DNA from 3 places in the Sporosarcina sp. Y1004 genome. Region 1 is predicted to be linked to each of the others. Evidence: riboswitches for the same ligand, from Rfam matches in the RefSeq annotation. Region 1 holds a riboswitch; each other region holds the start of a gene.

Region 1 (6,756 bases):
AATTGCCCTCATTTTACTTTCTGTCGGCGGACTTACAGCCTTGCAAAACACCATTATCATCGCGGCGTTGCCATTCTCATTCGTCATGTTGCTGATGGTTGCCTCATTGATCAAAGCATTGAAAGTAGAAGCTAAGTTAATGAAGCTAAAAAAATGAGTTGAAAAGGCGATTCCTGAGATGGAATCGCCTTTTTCTTAACTTTTGATAAGAACCTTTTCACGTTGTCCAACCATATATAAGAAGTCTCCGATCAATGCGCTTGCTGTCGGATACATGCCTGCTCCCGGGCCAACAAGAGTAAGGGACCCTAGATAATCAGTTTCAACAATAATTGCATTATCAACACCGTCGACTCCATATAACGGATTGTCAGGACCAATCAGTACCGGTCCCACACTTCCTCGCAAGACACCCTTTTCATCAATTGAAATCTCCGCGATATGCCGATAACGAAGTTTCCCCTTTAATGCTTCCGCAACATCTTCAGTTTTAACTCCATCGATTCCGACTATCGGAATGTCTCGCCAATCAGGCTGGGTACCAAATGACAGTGCACTTAAAATCATCAGTTTTCGAAAAGCATCTTTACCACTAACATCGTCAGTCGGATCTGCTTCTGCATAACCGAGCTCTTGTGCTTCAAAAAGTGCAGTGTTAAATGGAACTTTCTCTTCCCGCATCTTTGTCAAAATGAAATTTGAGGTTCCATTTAAAATCCCTCTGATTCGTCGTACTCGATCTGCAGGTAACAAGTTTTTCACTGTACGGATAATTGGTACTCCACCCGCTGTAGTTGCTTCATAACCGACCTGAACGCCCCGGAATTCCGCATGCTTCAATAATGCCGGACCATGTGTCGCGAACATTTTCTTATTTGCCGTTATAATGTTTTTGCCCTTTTCGATTGCATCTGAAAGATACGTATAAGCAGGTTCCTCACCAACAATTGCCTCAAAGATGAAATCAATGTCCGGGTTCATCAGTATGTCCTGGATGTCTCCCGTCACTTTTACCCCTGGTGTTGCTAGACGTACTTTCGCTATATCGCGAACAAGGATGGCAACTATATCGATTTCACAGCCTGTTTGTTGCTTAATCTCATTCTTTCTTTCATTCAAAATTCTGTAAATCCCTTCACCTACAGTGCCGAAGCCGAGTAGAGCAACCTTGATTGACGGCATTTCGCCACCTCCATGGACTGCTTAATAACAAGTCCCCATTTTTCAGATTCTCTTAAATGGCTATAGGGCGTAACAAACTAAGACGATTGTCATAGCCATCTTTCTTCCAAAAATTATACTGTTACAGCGACTGCTGCTTCAATAGCCTGCGCTAAATCTGCAATAATGTCTTCTGCTGATTCAAGACCGACCGATAGTCTAATTAGTTCCTCGGTAACGCCTGATTTTTTCAAATCTTCAGGGCCAAGCTGCTGGTGCGTCGTTGAAGCAGGATGGATGATCAAGGATTTTGCATCGCCAACGTTAGCTACGTGCGACCAGATTTTAACGTTGTCAATTACGTTTCGACCAGCCTCACGCCCGCCTTTGATACCGAAAACGATAATGGAGCCGAAGCCGTTTTTCAAGTACTTTTTCGCAAGGTCATATGATGGGTGATCTTCGTTCCCAGTATACGTTACCCATTCAACAGATGGATGCTGTTTCAAGAATTCTGCCACTTTGATAGCATTTTCATTATGTCTTGTCACACGCAGATGCAGTGTTTCAAGTCCTTGTAAGAAGTTAAAGGCACTATCCGGATCTAAGCAAGGTCCAAAGTCTCGTAACAATTGAACACGTAGCTTAGTGGCAAACGCCGCGCCTGCAGTGTCAATTCCATAACGAAGGCCATGGTAAGATTCATCCGGCTCAGTAAAGCCTGGGAACCGTCCTTGTGTCCAATCAAACGTACCCGCATCAACAGCAACTCCACCGATTGTTGTACCATGTCCGCCAATCCATTTCGTTGCAGAGTGGATCACGACATCTGCACCAAATTCGATTGGATTTGAACCGTATGGAGATGCAAACGTACTGTCTATTAGAAGTGGTAGACCGTTTTCATGTGCAATGTCCGCAACCGCTTCAATATCAAGCACATGTAAACTCGGATTACCAATTGTTTCTGCAAATAAAGCTTTTGTTTTATCTGTAATCGCTGCGCGGAAGTTTTCAGGATCCGTTACATCGACAAATTTTACATTGATGCCGTAACGCGGAAGCGTATTGGCAAATAAATTATACGTACCACCATACAAATTGCTCGCCGCGACAATTTCATCACCTGCGCCTGCGACATTTAGGATAGAAAATGCAATAGCCGCCATTCCTGAAGATAATGCAACTGCCGCCGTTCCTCCTTCAAGAAGTGCTATACGTTCTTCAAAAACAGCGACGGTTGGATTTGTAATACGCGTATAGATGTTGCCTGCTTCTTGCAGTCCAAACAATTTTTGAGCATGTTCTGTATCACGAAATACGAATGATGAAGTTCTATGAATTGGAACTGCACGAGAACCTGTTACGGGATCGGGTTTTTGTCCACCATGTAGAAGAAGTGTTTCGGGTTTAAGTTTTGTCAAAGTCATTACCTCCAAAGTTTTTTAGATGGAATTGATTGTGATCTGCGGAGGCGCTGGGGGTATTTTGGAAATAAAAAATAACCCCCTTCGCTTAAGAAGAGGGTTACGCTTTCGCTTTTTCCTCCCCTTATCTTTCAGATCATCCGAACCGATCTGTAGGAAGTAGCACCTTTACAAGCTGGTCGCTTGTCGGTTGCCGGGCATCGCAGGGCCTATTCCCTCCGCCGCTCTTGATAAGAGTTTGTATCATTCAGTTTTCCATCTTGTGACATAGTATAGTAGATAGCGCGAGACAAAGTCAAGAGATTATTAAATAATTTTTCTGAACCTTGCGTTTACCTCTAATGTTACAATTAATTTACCAATGTTTTGGAGGAATGGTTATGTGGTTATGGATTACAAGTGTACTAGTTTCGGGATATGCCATCGGTTGCTTACATGGATCGGTTGTCGCACAGATAATTTCGGGCGTTAACCTAAAAGAAACCGGGGTGAAAAATGCCGGTGCTTCGAATGCCACAATCGTTCTCGGGAAAAAATTCGGCGCACTGGTTGCTGCAATCGATATCGGTAAAGGTGCAGTAGCTGTCCTATTTGTGAGATATTTCGCAGAGAATGCAGGACTTCCAGGAGAAATTGTAGCTTTACTATTATTCCTCGCGGGTACTGCAACCGTGATTGGGCACAACTTCCCGTTTTATATGAAGTTCAACGGCGGCAAAGGAACCGCCACGATTATTGGCGTGCTGCTCGCCATCGACTGGAAGGTTGGACTCGTTGGTTTTGCATTATTTGTCATCGTGGCGATAGTAACAGACTTTCTCGTGTTTGGCGTGCTGATGCTGTACGTGACGCTCATCGCGATGGCAGTTTGGGCAGAAGGATACGGGCCCATTATAGCGGCAGTATTATTATTCGGCATCGCAATTTGGAAACATATCGAGAACTTCCGTCGGATGAAAAACCGTAGCGAGAAACAGGTTTCTACAGTTTTTAAAAAGAAAACATCTAAAAACTAAGGATTTCCCAATAATTAGGAAACAGAGGTGAATACACACCTCTACCCATTTGTATCATTCGTTTTCTTTAAACACTTTCTTTACAACAGCAATAATGAAATCTACATCTTCGTCAGTGCAGGACAATGGCGGACTGAGTGCTAAAATATTATTATAACCAGCTACCGTATCGCCATTTCTTCCGATAATAAGTCCATTTGCCTTGCATTCCCCGATAATTTTGGCGACACGCGCATTGGAAGCAGGTTCTTTCGTTTTCTTGTCTTCAACTAGTTCAATTCCTAAGAGGAAACCGAGACCGCGGATATCACCAACAAACGGGTGCTGCATTAGGCTTGCCAACTCTTTTTGAAGACGCTCACCAAGCTCGGCAGACCGTTCAATAAGGCTTTCGTTCTCAATAATTTCGAGGTTCTTCAATGCCACGGCACAAGCTGCAGGATTCCCGCCAAAAGTATTGATATGACGGAAGTGGCTATTTTCTTCACCTGTGTCAAACTTTTCGTAAATATCTTTTCGCACAGCTGTAACTGATAACGGTAAGTAGGCGCTTGTCAGCCCTTTCGCCATCGTAATGATGTCCGGCTTTACGTTAAAGTGCTGATGGCCAAATGCTTTCCCAGTTCGTCCGAATCCACAGATAACCTCATCAATGATTAGAAGGACGCCGTGGCGATTACAGATTTCTTGAACTTTTTCCAAGTAAATCGGATGTGGGATCAAGACTCCGCCACCAGTAATAAGAGGCTCCATAATAATCCCGGCAATTGTTTCTTTCTGCTCCCAAATAACTTTTTCTTCAAACTCTTGCGCACGTTGTATGTTGTATTCTTCAACCGATTGATTTGCTGGCCTGCGATAATTATCCGGTGGTGCAATATGCAGAAAACCTGGAACGAGCTGTTCATATTTATATTTCCGTAGAGCTTGACCAGTGGCTGAGAGCGCGCCCATAGAACTACCGTGGTAAGCCCTGTAACGTGAGATGAATTTGTAACGTGACGGTTCCCCGTTTTGCTGATGGTATTGACGTGCAAGCTTGAATGCCACTTCGTTTGCATCAGATCCGCTATTCGAATAAAAAAATACATAATCGCCGCCTAGCATGTCATTCAACTTTTCAGCAAGCTCAATGGCAGGTTCATGGCTTTGGGTCATAGGTGCATAGGCCAGTTTTTTCATCTGTTCATACGCAGCTTTCGCGAGTTCCTCACGCCCGTATCCGACGTTCACACACCAGAGTCCAGACATTCCATCCAAGTAACGATTGCCTCTATGATCGGTGATCCAAGCCCCTTTTCCGCTTTCGACGATCATCGGAGGATTCTTTTCATTGTAGGCGGAAATGTGATGCCATATATTTTGACGATCCTTTTCAACTAATGACGATGTATCCTTTATCACTTTTGTCATTTTCTTATCCCTCTTTCTCCATCAATAGTAGTAACAAATCAATTCCGATTACTTGGAAAGTCGAATGCAACACCTTTTTTGATATCTGTAGTTTCTGGCCATCTTTCTGACACCGTTTTAATTTTCGTGAAGAATCGAACAGTATCCGGCCCGAACATATGACTTTCACCAAATTTTGAACGCTTCCAGCCTCCAAAGTTGTGATAGCCTACTGGAATCGGAATTGGTACATTGACACCTACCATGCCGACTTCGACCTTCTCCGTGAATTCGCGGGCTGCAGGACCATTCTGCGTAAAGATCGTGACTCCATTTCCAAATTCATGGCCGTTTACCAAATCAATCGCTTCACCCAGATTGTTTACACGAACTACTATCCTTGCCGGTCCAAACACTTCCTGCCGATAAACCTCCATATCCGGTGTAACGTTGTCCAATAAAGTCGCGCCTAAATAGTATCCATTGCTATTTAGGCCTGTGTCGGGATTACGGCCATCTACACAGAGTTTTGCTCCTTCTAGTAAGCTGTCTTCAATGGATTTGAGTACCGCTTCTTTGGATTGTTGTGTGATGACCGGCCCAAAGTCGGCTTGTTCATCGTCATACGAACCCACTCTCAACTCTTCTACTTTCTTTATTAACTTCTCAACAAATATGTCGGCCGTCTTTTTACCAACAGGCATCGCGACAGACAGTGCCATACAACGCTGAGAAGCCGCTCCATACGCAGCCCCAAGGAATGAGTCAACTGCAAAATCGATATCAGCATCAGGCATGATGATCATATGGTTTTTCCCACCACCGAATGCGGCTACCCGTTTATGATGTCGACTGGCTTCCTCATAAATATATTCCGCCACTTTTGTGGAACCGACGAAACTGACTGCCATCACTTTTGGATGTGTGATTAACGCATCCACCGCTTCCTTATCACCATTCACCACACTCCATACCCCAGCAGGAAGCCCAGCCTTTTCCCAAAGCTCCGATATGAACAGTGCAGAATTTGGTACGCGCTCAGATGGTTTTAACACAACAGAGTTTCCGCATACAAGTGCCATTGTTGTCATCGCAACCGGTACCATTACCGGGAAATTGAAGGGTGAAATACATGTGACAACGCCAAGCGGCTGTTTAATGGAGAAGGAGTTAATGTTTCCGCCTACATCAGTTGAATGCTCGCCTTTTAATAGATGCGGTGCATTAATTGCAAAATCGACCGCTTCAATTGCACGGCTAATTTCTCCTTTTGCATCCGAAATTGTTTTACCGTTTTCCCGCCCAATCGTTCTAGCAAGTTCATCAGTTGCATCTATTAGTAACGTCCGGAAGTTGAACAGTACTTCTACCCTTTTTGCAACGGGGGTTTTCCTCCATGTGTTAAAAGCTTTATCTGCGGCCTCTATGGCTTGGTTCACATCTTTAGCTGTTGCGTAAGGGCAGTCAGCAGTTTTTTCTCCTGTGGACGGGTTATAAATAGGTCCATAACGTTCAGATGCCCCTTCCGATTTCACCCCGCCTATAAAATGATCTAGCTTGTTCATAATTTAATTAACCCCCTGTTTTCGTTTTTAAAAATTGATAACACGATTCCTATCGAGCATTTAAAATTGCTAAACTGAATTCCGCTTTTCCTTATCAGTATATTAATAGAAATTTCGACTTCTGCTTTACGTTTTGTAAAATCAAAGCCACATTGACTATACATTTTGTCCAAAATTGAATGTATTTCCCTTACA
Region 2 (6,756 bases), on a different contig from region 1:
CGAATTTTTTTTGATTTTAAGCAAACACTGATATAAAAGCAATGTAAGCGCTCCATTCGCTAAATTTTCTAATTGTGCAGAATTTTCACTCTTGCATTATTATCTGCTTCATGTTAATAATTTATAACAACAGATAAAAACACTACAATGGAATGGGGTATGTTAAATGACGAGTTCTTACCGGTCATCTTTAGAAATGCATCAAATTCACAAGGGCAAAATGGAAGTTATTTCAAAGGTTCCACTTGAAAATAGTAGGGATCTTAGCCTAGCTTATTCACCAGGAGTTGCAGAACCGTGTATAGAGATTGCCAAAAACCCCAACGCAGTATATGACTACACAATCAAAGGGAATTTAGTAGCAGTGATTACAGATGGATCTGCTGTGTTAGGTTTGGGTGATATTGGACCAGAAGCGGCACTTCCTGTAATGGAAGGTAAAGCTCTATTGTTAAAGAGATACGCCAATATTGATTCGTTCCCAATCTGTTTAGGTACAAAAGATGTGGACACCATCGTCCAAACAATCAAAGCTATAAGCCCGACATTTGGCGGAATTAATTTGGAGGACATTTCAGCCCCGCGCTGTTTTGAAATTGAAAAGAGATTACGCGAGGAATGCAATATCCCAGTATTCCACGATGATCAGCATGGTACTGCTATCGTCGTTGCCGCTGGATTAATTAATGCTATGAAAGTCGTCAAAAAAAATATGGCAACCCTTAGAATAGCTGTAAATGGAGCTGGTGCCGCCGGGATTGCAATTGTAAAACACCTGCTGAACATTGGTTTTGAACAAATTGTCATCTGTGATTCAAAAGGCATTATTTACACCGGCCGTCCTGAAGGCATGAATCCGACTAAAGACGAAATTGCACAAATTACAAACCCAGACGGTCTACAGGGGTCTTTACAAACCGCTATGACAGGTGCTGATGTCTTTATTGGCGTTTCTGCTGCTAATATTTTATCAAAAGATGATATCGACTGCATGAATACAGATCCAATTATCTTTGCTTTAGCTAATCCCGACCCTGAAATTGCACCTGCTTTAGCGAAGGAATTAGGGGTACGTATTATGGCAACAGGTAGATCCGATTTTGCAAATCAAGTGAATAATGTGCTTGCATTTCCAGGTATTTTCCGAGGCGCTCTAGATGTGCGTGCAACCGAAATCAACGAAAGCATGAAGCTTGCAGCTACTTTTGCCATTGCTTCTGTCATTGACGATTCCGATTTGCATGAAGACTATATTGTTCCTGATCCTTTTGATGAACGCGTTGTAAAAGCGGTCACAGAAGCTGTGAGTAAAGCGGCAATAGAATCAGGGGCTTCTGCCCTTTCGCTCGCTGTCCATTAAATAGAACCAGTATAAAAACGTCGTAAAAAAGGGATACCTCCCTTTTTTCGACGTTTTTTTCAACTTTCCGCATTTTTCTTCATTTCAATTTGGAGACTGCCGTTTGTACTTCAGCAAAGAATACGTGTTCAACTTTACCAACACCCTGCTTTTTTAATTGTTCGTACAACCACTCTTCCGTCAGATTCAGCTCTCTTAAATTCCTTTTGGCAATTTTCCCTTCTGCAATTAGTTCAGTCGGAATATATTTGGGAGCAGGAGCGCTAGCATTTACGTCTTTTTTTGTAGCCCCTTGTAATTCCACTTTCTTTAAGACACTTAACTGTCCATTTGTTTCAAGAAGCGCATAATGGACGTCTGTATATGAAAAAATACTTTGTTCACGCAACATCATCGTTAAATCATTTAAATGCAGACGTAATTTCTTCATTGACTCTTCAACGAGTTTTCCTTCATATATGACAATAGTCGGCTGATCATCTAGTATTATTCGTGCTTTCTTAGATTTAAATGCAATATAACTCATTAGCATTGTCAAAGATGCCCACCAGATCATTGAAATCACCCCATTTAAAAATGGCGTTCTAGATTCTCCTGCTATATCTGCTGCAATTGACCCAATTGTAATACCGGTAACATAATTGAAAAGTTAGCTGAGAAATTTGCTTTTTCCCTAAAAACCGGGCAAGTATAAGAAGGACTAGAAATGCAGACGTTGTCCTAATGATCATTTCCCAAAAATCCACTTCTAAAAATTTATCCAAAACCACACCTCCACTATAGAGGAAGTGTTCCATTATTACCTATCGCCTATACATGTTAGTATCTTGAAGTTTAATTATTAAAAAGAGAGCACATCCAATAGCCATGTGAAATGACTGTTGGAAAGCTCTCTCTGTATCAATTACCATGTTTGGATTCAAATCAAGTGAGCGTGACCTGTTCATTCAGTATTTTCCTCTTTTTCTTCCTGCTTGTGATTCAACATGAAACGTGTCGAATTTTGTTCCTGTCCGCTCAGTACTTTAGGAACGCGCGAAGTTGTCGTATTATAGCTGCCTTCTATTTTTCTTGTTAAAAAGGATGTTCGCTCGTAAAGGGCAGAGCGGAGATTATCCAGTTGTCTTACTACCTTCTCCAACAATCCCTCTTGGTTGTCCAACCTTATGATTACATCCTTTTGAACGTTCTTATGCTGCGAAAATTGGTCAGATAATCGCTGTTGCTGATTCATCTGCTCATTTATTTTAAAGAGTACTTCCTCGTTTGCAGATGTAATTATTTCAATGCGCTTTATAATTTCTTGATTTGATTGACTTATACCCTTTACTTGCACATTACAATCCTGATTCGAATTTCTCAGGTTCCAAAACCTCTCAAGAAGCACTTGATTCTTATCTTCTAATTTCGAAAACGAATTTTGTGCTTCCTTCTCAAAACTTTCACGACGGATATCATTTTCTTTTAATCCCGATAGTTGTTCATGGATTGATATCATTCGATTTGATTGTGCTTTACTTTGTCGTTTCAGTAAGTTCTCCATCATATTAAACCGGCGGTTGGTTGTTTCGGTCGCTTCCTTCTGTTCTTTCATCCATTCCGCTAAAGGGTCTATTTTGAAGTGTTCTTGATTTTGATTTTTAATGTCCTCATTATTTTTAAAGACATTCGGATGCCCTTTTTCATTGATAAACAACCCCACACTTTTTCCCCCTTTGTCGTATTATCTTATGCACTATACGATAAAAAGGTCATTAAACAGTTATTCCCACACATAAGGCGTTTCTTGATAGACATAATAATTAAGCCAATTTGAGAAAAGCAAATGAGTATGTGAGCGCCATGTGTTCAAAGGTTCTTTAGTGGGATCATCATTCGGAAAATAGTTTTGTGGTATCTCAATGTCTACCCCTCTTTTAAGGTCACGTGCATATTCCTCCGCAAGTGTATCCGCGTCATATTCCAAATGACCTGTAACCATAATATGTTTGTTGTCTTTGGAAAGGACTATGAAAGCTCCTGCATCTTCAGACTTGGCGAGTAGAAGTAAACGAGGATCATTTTCAATTTCTTCTATTGAGACAGACGTATAACGTGAATGCGGCGCTCTGAATTCATCATTAAAGCCTCGTGAAAGATTGATGGTAGGATCGGATAAACGATGTGTAAAAACGCCTGAGCATTTTTTCGGCAATTCAAATTTTCCAATTCCATAATGATGATAAAGAGCTGCTTGAGCACCCCAACAAATATGTAAAACTGATGTTACATTTAATTTTGACCATTCCATAATTGCCATTAATTCTTTCCAGTAGTTAACATCTTCAAATTCCAAATGCTCAATAGGTGCACCGGTAATGATCAAGCCATCGAAACGGCGATGTTTCACTTGTTCAAATGTCGCATAGTATGCATCTAGATGTGTTTTACTAACATTTTTCGAATCATGTGTTGCTGTATTCAAAAATGTAACATTTACTTGCAACGGTGTATTTCCCAGCAATCGTAGTAGCTGTAACTCAGTTCTTTCTTTCTCAGGCATTAAATTTAGAATTGCAATAGTCATAGGACGTATATCTTGAGATGTTGCACGATCTTCATCCATCACGAATATTTTTTCCTTCTTCAATAGTTCTACTGCCGGTAATTGTTTCGGTATATTGATTGGCATTTGTCGTATCCCCTTTTCGATTTTATATGTATGATTTTTTAAATAGCGGTAGGCTCCTGCAACTCGATGCAATTCATCTTGAAAACCTTATAACTTCCTACCTTTTTAAAATATAAAAAACCCTTTTTTCTGTATGATAAGAAAAGAGGGTTCTTTTTAGGCTCTAAGCTCTTATCTCTCAAGAATTGATCTTGTTGGAGGTAGCACCTTCCTGACTAGGTCAGAGGTTGCTGAAGCTTCACAGGGCCAATTCCCTCTACTTCTCTTGATAAGAATATTTAATTAACTTCCATTATACTACTTAACTTACTATTGTAAAAGGTCTTTTTCTATTGCAAAAATTTTCATCGGATAAATCCCTCTTATAAAGCCACCTTAACAAAGTACTTATTGAAATGAAAGGAGCTGTTACAATGGGGAGAGATGACAACAAAACTGGCGGGAACAATGCGCGTTCGTTACCGCAGACACCGAAAAACCAAAAAATTAAACCTGGTGACATGAGTGAAGAAATTGCTCGCGAGTTTGCTGAACTGAGTTCCCTGAAACCAAAGCGAGAACGTATGAATCCAAATGCAAGAAAAAGAAAATGAGTAAGTAAAACGATGAACCCTCGCGCCAGCGTCATGCTGACGCGGGAGTTTATTTATACTCAGTCTGCGTTCTGCGCTTGCTTTAAATCTTCCTTTATCCCCTATAATCGCTCGGGATGCTGCCTTCCTTTTCTACTTCCACATTCCATGCAACAATTGTTGTACTGTCTCGTACATTTTGTCTCTCAATTTCCGTTAACAACTGTGAAATACCTTCATCGAGTTTTTTTCATTCAGCTCAGCAACAAGATTTGATGGATTCGAAAAAGGTTCACCTGGGCATTCCACCAAACCGTCAGTCGTCAAAAAAATAAGGTTGTTACCTTTTCTCAATTCTCTTGTTCCTGAAGTGTAGCATGGTACTGCTTGCTCAAACGTATTCACCTGACCAATCCACTCGAAGAATTGCCTTTGGTTGAGTTGAAATTGGTTCAGCGCAATCAGATCCGGATGTAATACGTATACTAGGCAATCTCCAACGGAAAACCACCATACATAATTAGCTTTCCTCACTACGATAAGACAAGCCGTTTCTCCTGTGACACACCTGCATTTGTCCAAAAACTTCTTGGATTGAAAAATCTCAAGGAGCTTTACTTCCAAATATTTAAAATCAAGAAAACCCTTTATGTTTATAATCTCTACAAAATCACTTTTAAACTGTTCAAGTGTATCAATGACAAGTTTCGCACTTTCGGCACTTTTATGTGCATCCAAAATAGCCGCGAATTCCCAATCCTCATTTTGCCAAATAACAAAGCCATCCTCGTTCTTGGTTTGTCCCGCTGAAGAATTGCCTCCAAAACGACCAACTGCCATCCGATTAACCCACCGAACATCCCGTTCATCGATAAAGTCCTTTTCACTTCCAACCCAAGAGTGATTATTCATGAACGCTCGACCAATCGATATGGCCTCACTTCATAACCCTCATAGGCAATCGTCTCTTTATTCAAGGCATCCTTCACTCTAGAAACGAATTGCGGGCGTTTTATCCAGTCTTCTACTTGTTCTTTATCAAAGTCAACAAATTGTACGTCAATCGTTTCAGGAGGCTGTGCAGCCGGCACACCAGTAATGACTCTCCCACGGAAAACTATAGAGATGATACCCGCCGTGATATTTTGATAAACGCCGACCATGTCACCGATTTCAGCGTAGATGCCTGTTTCTTCTAGCACTTCCCGTTTAACCGCTTCTTTTAACGTTTCACCTGGCTCAACTCGTCCACCCGGCATTTCATATGTATCATTTCGGTGATTGTTCCGTACAAGCAATACCTGTCCTTCCTCATTTACAATGTAACCACTAACAGCAACAATCTGTTTAGATTGCCCATAATCCCCTGTCGAAGTGAAAAACTCTTCATTTGATGAGGTATATAACGAACCGAATGTTTTTCGATGTCTTTGCGCTTGTGTATGCATTTCAGAAGCTCGGATGGCGGCATCCACCGTTTCATAATGTGCTCTGCTATCGTATGACCATAATGCCATAATCTCCGTCAGTTCTTCATCAACCCACCGTCCAACCAGCTGCGCCCCATGCGTCAGCTGATTCGGAAGCAAATAGGTGTGGAAAAACTGTGTAAACGTTTCGTACATCGGCGGTTCTATCTTGTACGTTTTTCTGCGATACAGCATATAATGATTCTCCCTTAAACAAATACATATTTAACGAGCATTTTTCAATAACCGAATTAGACCCAATGTGAAAACAGAAAAGAGTATTAAAGTGAATTTAGGGTCAATGATAGGTCTAAACTTAACTTTTTCCGAATCTATTTCATAGACACCTAGAGGTCGGATGGCAATACGCCCCCCCACCTCCTTCTCCTTGGCCTACCGAAGAGTTTCCAGTTTCTTCTGAATAACCCCCTCCTCCGCCAACGATATAATTGATTTTTGCTACAGGAAGAACTTTTTTGTTTTTAAATTCAACCGGTTCACCGAAAACCAACGATACGTCCCGCTGCCGTCTAAATTTTTCAAATATCCTTCCAACTGGTGATTGGTATACAGCAGTTTTTTCAGCGTCCATTTCTCTTACTCTCTTAATTTTTCATCATTACTGGGATTCCGTTTTAATATTGAAATTCAACTCTTACAGTAGCGTTAATCGTGATTTGTCCT
Region 3 (6,756 bases), on a different contig from region 1:
CGATTGTTAGGTCTCCAACTTTTTGGCGAATGATTTCGTGGACCGCCGCAAGTGGGTTACGGACAGAACCCATGCCGCCGAATACGACGTAATCGCCTGCTTTGACACCGCGCGATACCGCCTCGTCAATTGTCGTCAACTTATCTCTTTTCACCATCGATTTATGCTGTTGACGGAAAGCCCTCATTTCGTCTGGGTGCGCCCATCCGTATAACTTGGATGAAGCTGTTTCTTTTGTAGTAGTCATTTTTTATTCCCCCTTATCTTCTATCGACTGCTTTTGCCGAGCGGTCTCCGGCGAATTGAATGAGCTGTACTATGATGATTAAAATGACGACAGTTGCCAGCATGATTTCATTTTCAAAACGATAGTAACCGAAGCGAATCGCTAAGTCCCCGATACCACCTCCACCAATCATCCCGGCCATTGCCGAGTAGCTCAGTAAGCTAATAACTGTGACGGTAAGTCCGGCAATCATCCCTGATCTCGCTTCTGGAAGCAACACATCCTTGATGATCAACCACGCAGATGCACCGGTAGATTCGGCCGCTTCAATGACGCCTTTGTCAATTTCCCGCAAAGACGTTTCCACCAGGCGGGCATAGAATGGGATTGCCGCAAAGGTCAGTGAAACACTCGCTGCAGTGGGTCCCATTGTCGTACCGAGAATAAGTTTCGTCACAGGAATCAAAACGACGAGTAGTATAATGAAGGGAATCGATCGAATAACATTGACGATTGTCCCTGCGACACTCTGTAGGACTCGGTTTTGCCAGAACATCCCTTCACTTGTTACAAATAGACCAACGCCTAAAGGAACACCGATGACGATTGCAAATGCGACGGCAATCCCCATCATCCAAGACGTTTCAAGAAAAGCATTTCCGAAATCAGTAATAATATCAGGCGGCATTTGCGAGCACCTCCAATTGGTTTGTCCGTGTTGTAATATAGTCGATTGCATTCTGTAATTCTGTTTTTTCTCCATCAATTTCAATGATGAGCGTTCCAAGCGGACGGTCCTGTATGTACGTTATCTGACCGTGAAGAATATTGATGGCGACGTTGTATTTCTTCAACGTTTCTGCAATGACGCCTTCTTCAGCAGATTCCCCGCGGAACACGATTTGGACGATTGACCCTTTTCGGCCCGTTAGCAAGCGATCTGGCAATGTTAAAGAATGGACCGTTTGCACAAATTGCTTTGTTAAAGCCGTTGCTGGATTCGCGAACAAGTCATAGACGTCACCTGCTTCAACGACTTTCCCGTTTTCCATTACTGCGATGCGGTGACAAATCTGTTGTACGACTGCCATTTCGTGCGTGATCAAGACAATTGTAATGCCTAATGTCTGATTGATTTCCTGAAGCAATTCTAAGATGGACGCTGTCGTTGTCGGGTCAAGCGCCGAGGTTGCTTCATCACATAGCAACACTTTCGGTTCATTTGCCAGTGCACGTGCAATGCCGACACGTTGTTTTTGTCCACCCGATAATTGAGCTGGATAATGTCCCGCACGATCCGACAAGCCGACCATGTCAAGTAATTCAGCGACGCGTTTCTTGATTTCACTCTTGCTTTTGCCCGCAGCTTTCAATGAAAATGCGACATTATCTGCGACCGTTTTCGAGCTGATCAAATGGAAATGTTGAAAGATCATGCCAATCTTCACACGTTCTTTCTTAATCTCTCTCTTCGTCAATGAAGTCATTTCTTTTCCGTCGATGAAGATTTGCCCCGCCGTCGGTGCTTCCAACATGTTCAAGCAGCGCAACAATGTACTTTTTCCGGCGCCACTGTAGCCGATAATTCCGAAGATTTCACCTTGCTGAATGGTCAGGGTGACATCTTCAACGGCTTTCACGTCTTTATATTGTTTTGTCACATTGACGATTTCAATCATTTAAGTCACTCCTTTTCTGCTTGATAAGGTGGTAGCACATAACCCGCTGCATTTTCTTTCGTGTATTCATAGAATTCGTCGGAATGATACGCTGCCTTCAATGCTTTGGCAAACGGCTTATCTTCGTCTTCTTTTCGTATCGTCAAGTAAATCAAGTAATCTTCAGATGTTTTCTCCACATCGACCGCTTCTGTTAATTTCAAACCTGATGCCAGAGCGAAGTTCCCATTGACGAATGCGAAGTCAGCATCACCGAGTGACCTAGGTGTTTGCGCCGCATCCAGTGGTTGGATTTTCAAGTTGTATTTATTGTTTTCCACGTCTTTTTCGGAAGCTGTTATCGGATTAACATCCTCAGAGATTGTGATCCAGCCGTAGTCTTCCATCATGTTCAAAGATCTTGCCAGGTTTGTTGGGTCGTTTGGCAACGTCACCGTCATGCCTTCTTTTACATCCTCAAGAGCTGTATGTTGGTCCGAATAAAGTGCAATTGGAGCAGTCGGAACGCCATATGCAGGAACGAGGTCCATGTCATGGGATTCATTGAAATTCACTAAATAGTTTCTATTTTGGAATAAGTTCGCGTCGATATTTCCTTCATTTAGCGCATTGTTCGGCTGGATATAATCATTGAACTCGACAATCTCAACCTCGAAGCCGTCTTTTTCAAGTATAGGAATAATCCCTTCCTTCAATTGATCACTATAAGGACCCGCTGTTGCGCCGATCTTAATCTTCTTTTCATCATCTGCAGATGCAGACCCGCACCCCGCCAATACCAGTACACTAATTGCAATAAGCAATAAATTTCTAAACACTTTTTTCATCTTCTATTCCCCCTAAATTTCTAATTTATATACAAAAAAGGCCTCCAGCAATTCGCAATATTGTCTTTGAACAATATCGTGAAAGTCAAGAGGCCTCCGGTTGTCCGGTCAGCTTCACTTCTTATTTTCAGTTTTCAGTACTGGGAACCGTTTTTTCTCAGTTCGATCGATTTGAACGATTTGTCCTTCATGGATGGTAATGTGTACCTCTCCAAAATCCAAACCTTTCAGCGCCTGCGTAATCGCATCGATTTTAACTACATCCTCATTCACTTTCAAAACCATTGCGCATCCTCCTTTTTTTTACTGAGTGAAAGTCACAACGTCTAATCTGATGATTGGCAATCAATTACGCCTCGGCGTAATTGCGTCCAGATTTTGAATCGAGCTTGCTCGATTAACTCCTTTCAAAATCTGTGACATCCGCCGGAGGCTTTATCTTTGTTCAGCGGGCGGTTGGACACCCATTGAACAGGATAACAAAACCACATTCATCTCCCACCTATAGAGGTGAGAGTCTTCTGCTGAAAAAAGATAAAAAAGCGGCCTCTTGTGAACTAAGAGGTCGCCGAAACACGTAGTTTGTAGGCAAAACCTCTCATCTGTCAGATGACGAACGACATCTGCTGGAATTGGCACCGTTTGAATGAATTCAATGGTTGCTGAGGCGTCAAAGGGCCAGTCCCTCTGCCTCTCTTTATAAGAGTTTTGTTTATGTAATTGATATTCATAATAATCCATCTATTCCGATGTGTCAACTATACTTTAAAACTATTTACTTTTTAAGTGACGCCTCTACCAATTTTTCATTCCAATTCTCGCGAATGAAGGGCGCTCTTCCCGACTCTTCTTTGAAGACTTTATATTTTTCTGGGTTCTTTTGATAATAGTCTTGATGATAGTCCTCAGCTGGATAAAAGATAGTTGCTTCAACGATTTCTGTGACAATTGGTTTTTCAAAGCGTCCACTTTGGATTAATGCTTCTTTTGAGCGTTCCGCAACTTGTCTCTGTTCCTCATTATGATAGATGATCTCCGTGCGGTAAGAAGTTCCCCGACTGCCAAACTGACCATCTGCATCCGTCGGGTCAATTTGCTGCCAATAGAGGTCTACTAATTTTTCGTATGAAAAGACTGTCGGATCGTATGTGATTTGCACCGCTTCCGTATGTCCCGTAACCCCCGCACGCACTTCCTCGTACGTCGGATTTTCAGTGACGCCTCCAATATAACCGGAAACTACTTTTTCAATACCGGGTTGCGTATCAAACGGCTGCACCATACACCAAAAACACCCACCCGCAAATGTTGCCAATTCAACTTTTTTCTCAGTCATCATAATCCCCCTTTTCGTTATAATAAACGCCCCTGTCATATAAAAACGACCCCTTCCTATAAGAAGAGGTCGCCGCATGACAAATATCGCGTGCAAAACCTCTCATCTGTCAGATTCATAATAAATCTGTTGAAATTGGCACCGTTTGAACACTGTTCAATGGTTGCCGAGGCTTCACAGGGTCAATCCCTCCGCCTCTCTTTATAAGAGTTTTAGCTATGTAATTGATATTCATACTAGTCTATCCATTTAGATAAGTCAATGTCTGAAAATATAATTTTGTGATTTTTTACTATATTGAGTAAGATATACGATGTTTGAATGTTTAATATCATGTGATAAAAGAACTAGAGGTAAGCAGCATTGTTAATACTTTTAAATAGGTGAGTAAGTGAGTGGAATTGGTGCTATTGGTACTTAAGGATTATTAATTATTAACCGATTTAAATTTGGTTGGGTTTCTTTGTTACTTCTTAACGGTTTTTCTGGATAGCGTTTTGTGTGACTTAGTGACTGTTAGTGAGTCGGTTTTGTGGGGTGTAGATATCGGTGGTTGAAAACAATATTTGGGCGGTCCTCCGCCGGGTTCGGGCGGTCGCTAAACAGATTCGAGCAGTCTACCGGCGGCTTCGGGCGGTCGCAAACCAGATTTGAGCGGTCTACCGGCGGATTTGGGCGGTCTCTATCGATATACGGGCAGTCTCCCCCCCGTTTTATTGACGGTCAACCACTTAGAGATGGGCGTGTGTAGGAATATAATCCGTAGGCTACCAAAAAGGCCACCTTCGAAAAATTCATTCCTCTGTAGGCACTTGAATCGAATGTTTTGTTAAATAATCCTTTTTAAAGTCGGGATAGTGAGATTTCCACAAGGTATGTACGAAATACAAAAAGGGCAGCGCGGCTATTGGCAGTAGGAATAATAAGAACCAATATGGACTTTCCGTAATTCCTAGGATTGCGCCGCCTATGATTCCAAACAGAATATAAAGAATAGAACCAGAACAAAGGCTTGCGTAGAGAAGCAAAAAAACGATATTCATATAAACCAATACATACATGGTCATCTTTTTCCTTTTACCTTGTACCTGCTGACTTAACTTCCAGTTCGCCTTTATTTCCGAAGCGGACTGTTTCAATACTTCTCTTATATTTAGCATTATTTTCTTCATTTATTCGAGACCTCCATTACTTCTCCGCATACAAAATCTGTAACACTTTTCTTACTTTTCCAATTCGTATGTTGCGTTATAAATTTAAAATCACTGTCGATAATCTGTGAATTTACTATAGAAACAAAGATTTATATTGCAGGTATGGATTTATATTTCCAGATTTCTAACAACTTAGCTACTGGCTTGGTTTTATGGGCGGTCCACAGCAAGCTTCGGGCGGTTTCTCCCGATATACACGCGGTCAACCGTGGGATTCGGGCTGTCTTACTCTATATATGGGCGGTCAACCGCGAACCTGCAAATAAATGAATATACTACAATGTTGCACCCCAACAAGGATTGACTTTGTATTCAACGTTTGCAACATAACGGAAGTACCGTTTTATGTAAACTCTGGAATCATATCTTCACTTCTATCTTTTACTTTTTTTAGATTCGTCTTGTCTTTCATTCAGTGGTAAACCAAACTCTGGATAAACCTGCTTTACACTATCTATATTTTTAACAATATAAAAATATCTATGGATATAAACGGAGAAATAGGCAGTGATAATCGAGACAAAGGAAAGTAATAATACTAAGAAAAGCATTTTTGCAGAATCACTATAGAGGAGTGATAGCACAAGTTGACCTATCACATATCCAATCCCACCAATTGACAGCCAACGGATATTGATACTCTTCATCTGTTGCATTTTATGGTAGGTTCCCGAGTAAAGGGCTTTTATATTTAGCCAATTAATCGTCAACAGTAATCCGATAAACAGAAACAGCCCAATAATAAAAGGTACTTTCCCCACCGCTCCAACATTGTAATACAACAATTTTTGCGATGCTAAAAAATAGACATATGTATTAACAACCCCATATACACCAAAAAAGAGATAATAGGACTTCTCAAATTTGTATGGGGCGAATAAATAAAGCAATGCCCAAATTTGTAGGATAACTACCGGCACAATTGCCGCCATAAAATAAGTAAACGAAAATGGCGCACCCAGAATTGGAAGCATTCCAGTCATATATAAGCAGATTAAGAAAAACCCAATAATATTCGATCTGTTTTCCTTAGGTGTTTGGAATTTCAAATAAGATAACGCAATCTTATCAATTTTTTTCTTTTCGATTTTAGGTTCTCTCCTATCCTTTAAACCAAGAAAAAATACTATCGTTAATGTTTTTTACAACTTTTTATAGCATCACCAATTGATTCTGTTTCTCCGTCGTTATGCCGGGTGACACCGACCTGGGAAGAAATAACTTATCCTTTCTTATCTTATAAAAAAAGTTTTTTTGCTGATTCACTATAAAGGAGTGATAAGGCAAGTTGGACGATTACATATCCCATTGAACAACTAAAAGCGTTACAGTCCTGAAAATATCATTTTCCGTAAACTCTGGAATCATATCTTCACTTCTTTCTCTTACTATTTTTAGATTCGTCTTGTCTTTCATTCAGTGGTAAACCAAAAGAGGGGTATACCTGTTTTACGAGATCCATATTTTTACTAAT

The links. Region 1 has a riboswitch for S-adenosylmethionine ahead of AC25Y6_RS08065 (O-acetylhomoserine aminocarboxypropyltransferase/cysteine synthase family protein). Riboswitches for the same ligand answer to the same signal wherever they lie in the genome.
Region 2: another riboswitch for S-adenosylmethionine. It lies ahead of metA (homoserine O-acetyltransferase MetA); the one in region 1 lies ahead of AC25Y6_RS08065 (O-acetylhomoserine aminocarboxypropyltransferase/cysteine synthase family protein).
Region 3: another riboswitch for S-adenosylmethionine. It lies ahead of msrA (peptide-methionine (S)-S-oxide reductase MsrA); the one in region 1 lies ahead of AC25Y6_RS08065 (O-acetylhomoserine aminocarboxypropyltransferase/cysteine synthase family protein).

The regions. Positions count from the first base shown of each region.
Region 1 covers NZ_JBYHFQ010000008.1:91,839-98,594, reverse strand. The annotation lists gene AC25Y6_RS08075 (BCCT family transporter) at 1-157, shown strand, start outside; gene AC25Y6_RS08070 (homoserine dehydrogenase) at 196-1,182, opposite strand; gene AC25Y6_RS08065 (O-acetylhomoserine aminocarboxypropyltransferase/cysteine synthase family protein) at 1,296-2,585, opposite strand; SAM riboswitch class I at 2,710-2,825, opposite strand; gene AC25Y6_RS08060 (glycerol-3-phosphate acyltransferase) at 2,969-3,604, shown strand; gene AC25Y6_RS08055 (aminotransferase) at 3,659-5,017, opposite strand; gene AC25Y6_RS08050 (CoA-acylating methylmalonate-semialdehyde dehydrogenase) at 5,056-6,561, opposite strand.
Region 2 covers NZ_JBYHFQ010000005.1:85,150-91,905, forward strand. The annotation lists gene AC25Y6_RS05355 (NAD(P)-dependent malic enzyme) at 167-1,360, shown strand; partial or broken gene AC25Y6_RS05360 (DUF421 domain-containing protein) at 1,440-2,091, opposite strand; gene AC25Y6_RS05365 (hypothetical protein) at 2,304-3,062, opposite strand; gene metA (homoserine O-acetyltransferase MetA) at 3,123-4,031, opposite strand; SAM riboswitch class I at 4,200-4,306, opposite strand; gene AC25Y6_RS05375 (hypothetical protein) at 4,445-4,624, shown strand; gene AC25Y6_RS05380 (PP2C family serine/threonine-protein phosphatase) at 4,820-5,515, opposite strand; gene AC25Y6_RS05385 (NUDIX domain-containing protein) at 5,512-6,267, opposite strand; gene AC25Y6_RS05390 (hypothetical protein) at 6,410-6,664, opposite strand; gene AC25Y6_RS05395 (SIMPL domain-containing protein) at 6,708-6,756, opposite strand, start outside.
Region 3 covers NZ_JBYHFQ010000015.1:64,721-71,476, forward strand. The annotation lists gene AC25Y6_RS11695 (CoA transferase subunit A) at 1-247, opposite strand, end outside; gene AC25Y6_RS11700 (methionine ABC transporter permease) at 261-914, opposite strand; gene AC25Y6_RS11705 (methionine ABC transporter ATP-binding protein) at 904-1,905, opposite strand; gene AC25Y6_RS11710 (MetQ/NlpA family ABC transporter substrate-binding protein) at 1,911-2,732, opposite strand; gene AC25Y6_RS11715 (YezD family protein) at 2,847-3,017, opposite strand; SAM riboswitch class I at 3,328-3,438, opposite strand; gene msrA (peptide-methionine (S)-S-oxide reductase MsrA) at 3,508-4,068, opposite strand; SAM riboswitch class I at 4,168-4,278, opposite strand; gene AC25Y6_RS11725 (hypothetical protein) at 4,863-5,240, opposite strand; gene AC25Y6_RS11730 (hypothetical protein) at 5,657-6,331, opposite strand; gene AC25Y6_RS11735 (hypothetical protein) at 6,655-6,756, opposite strand, start outside.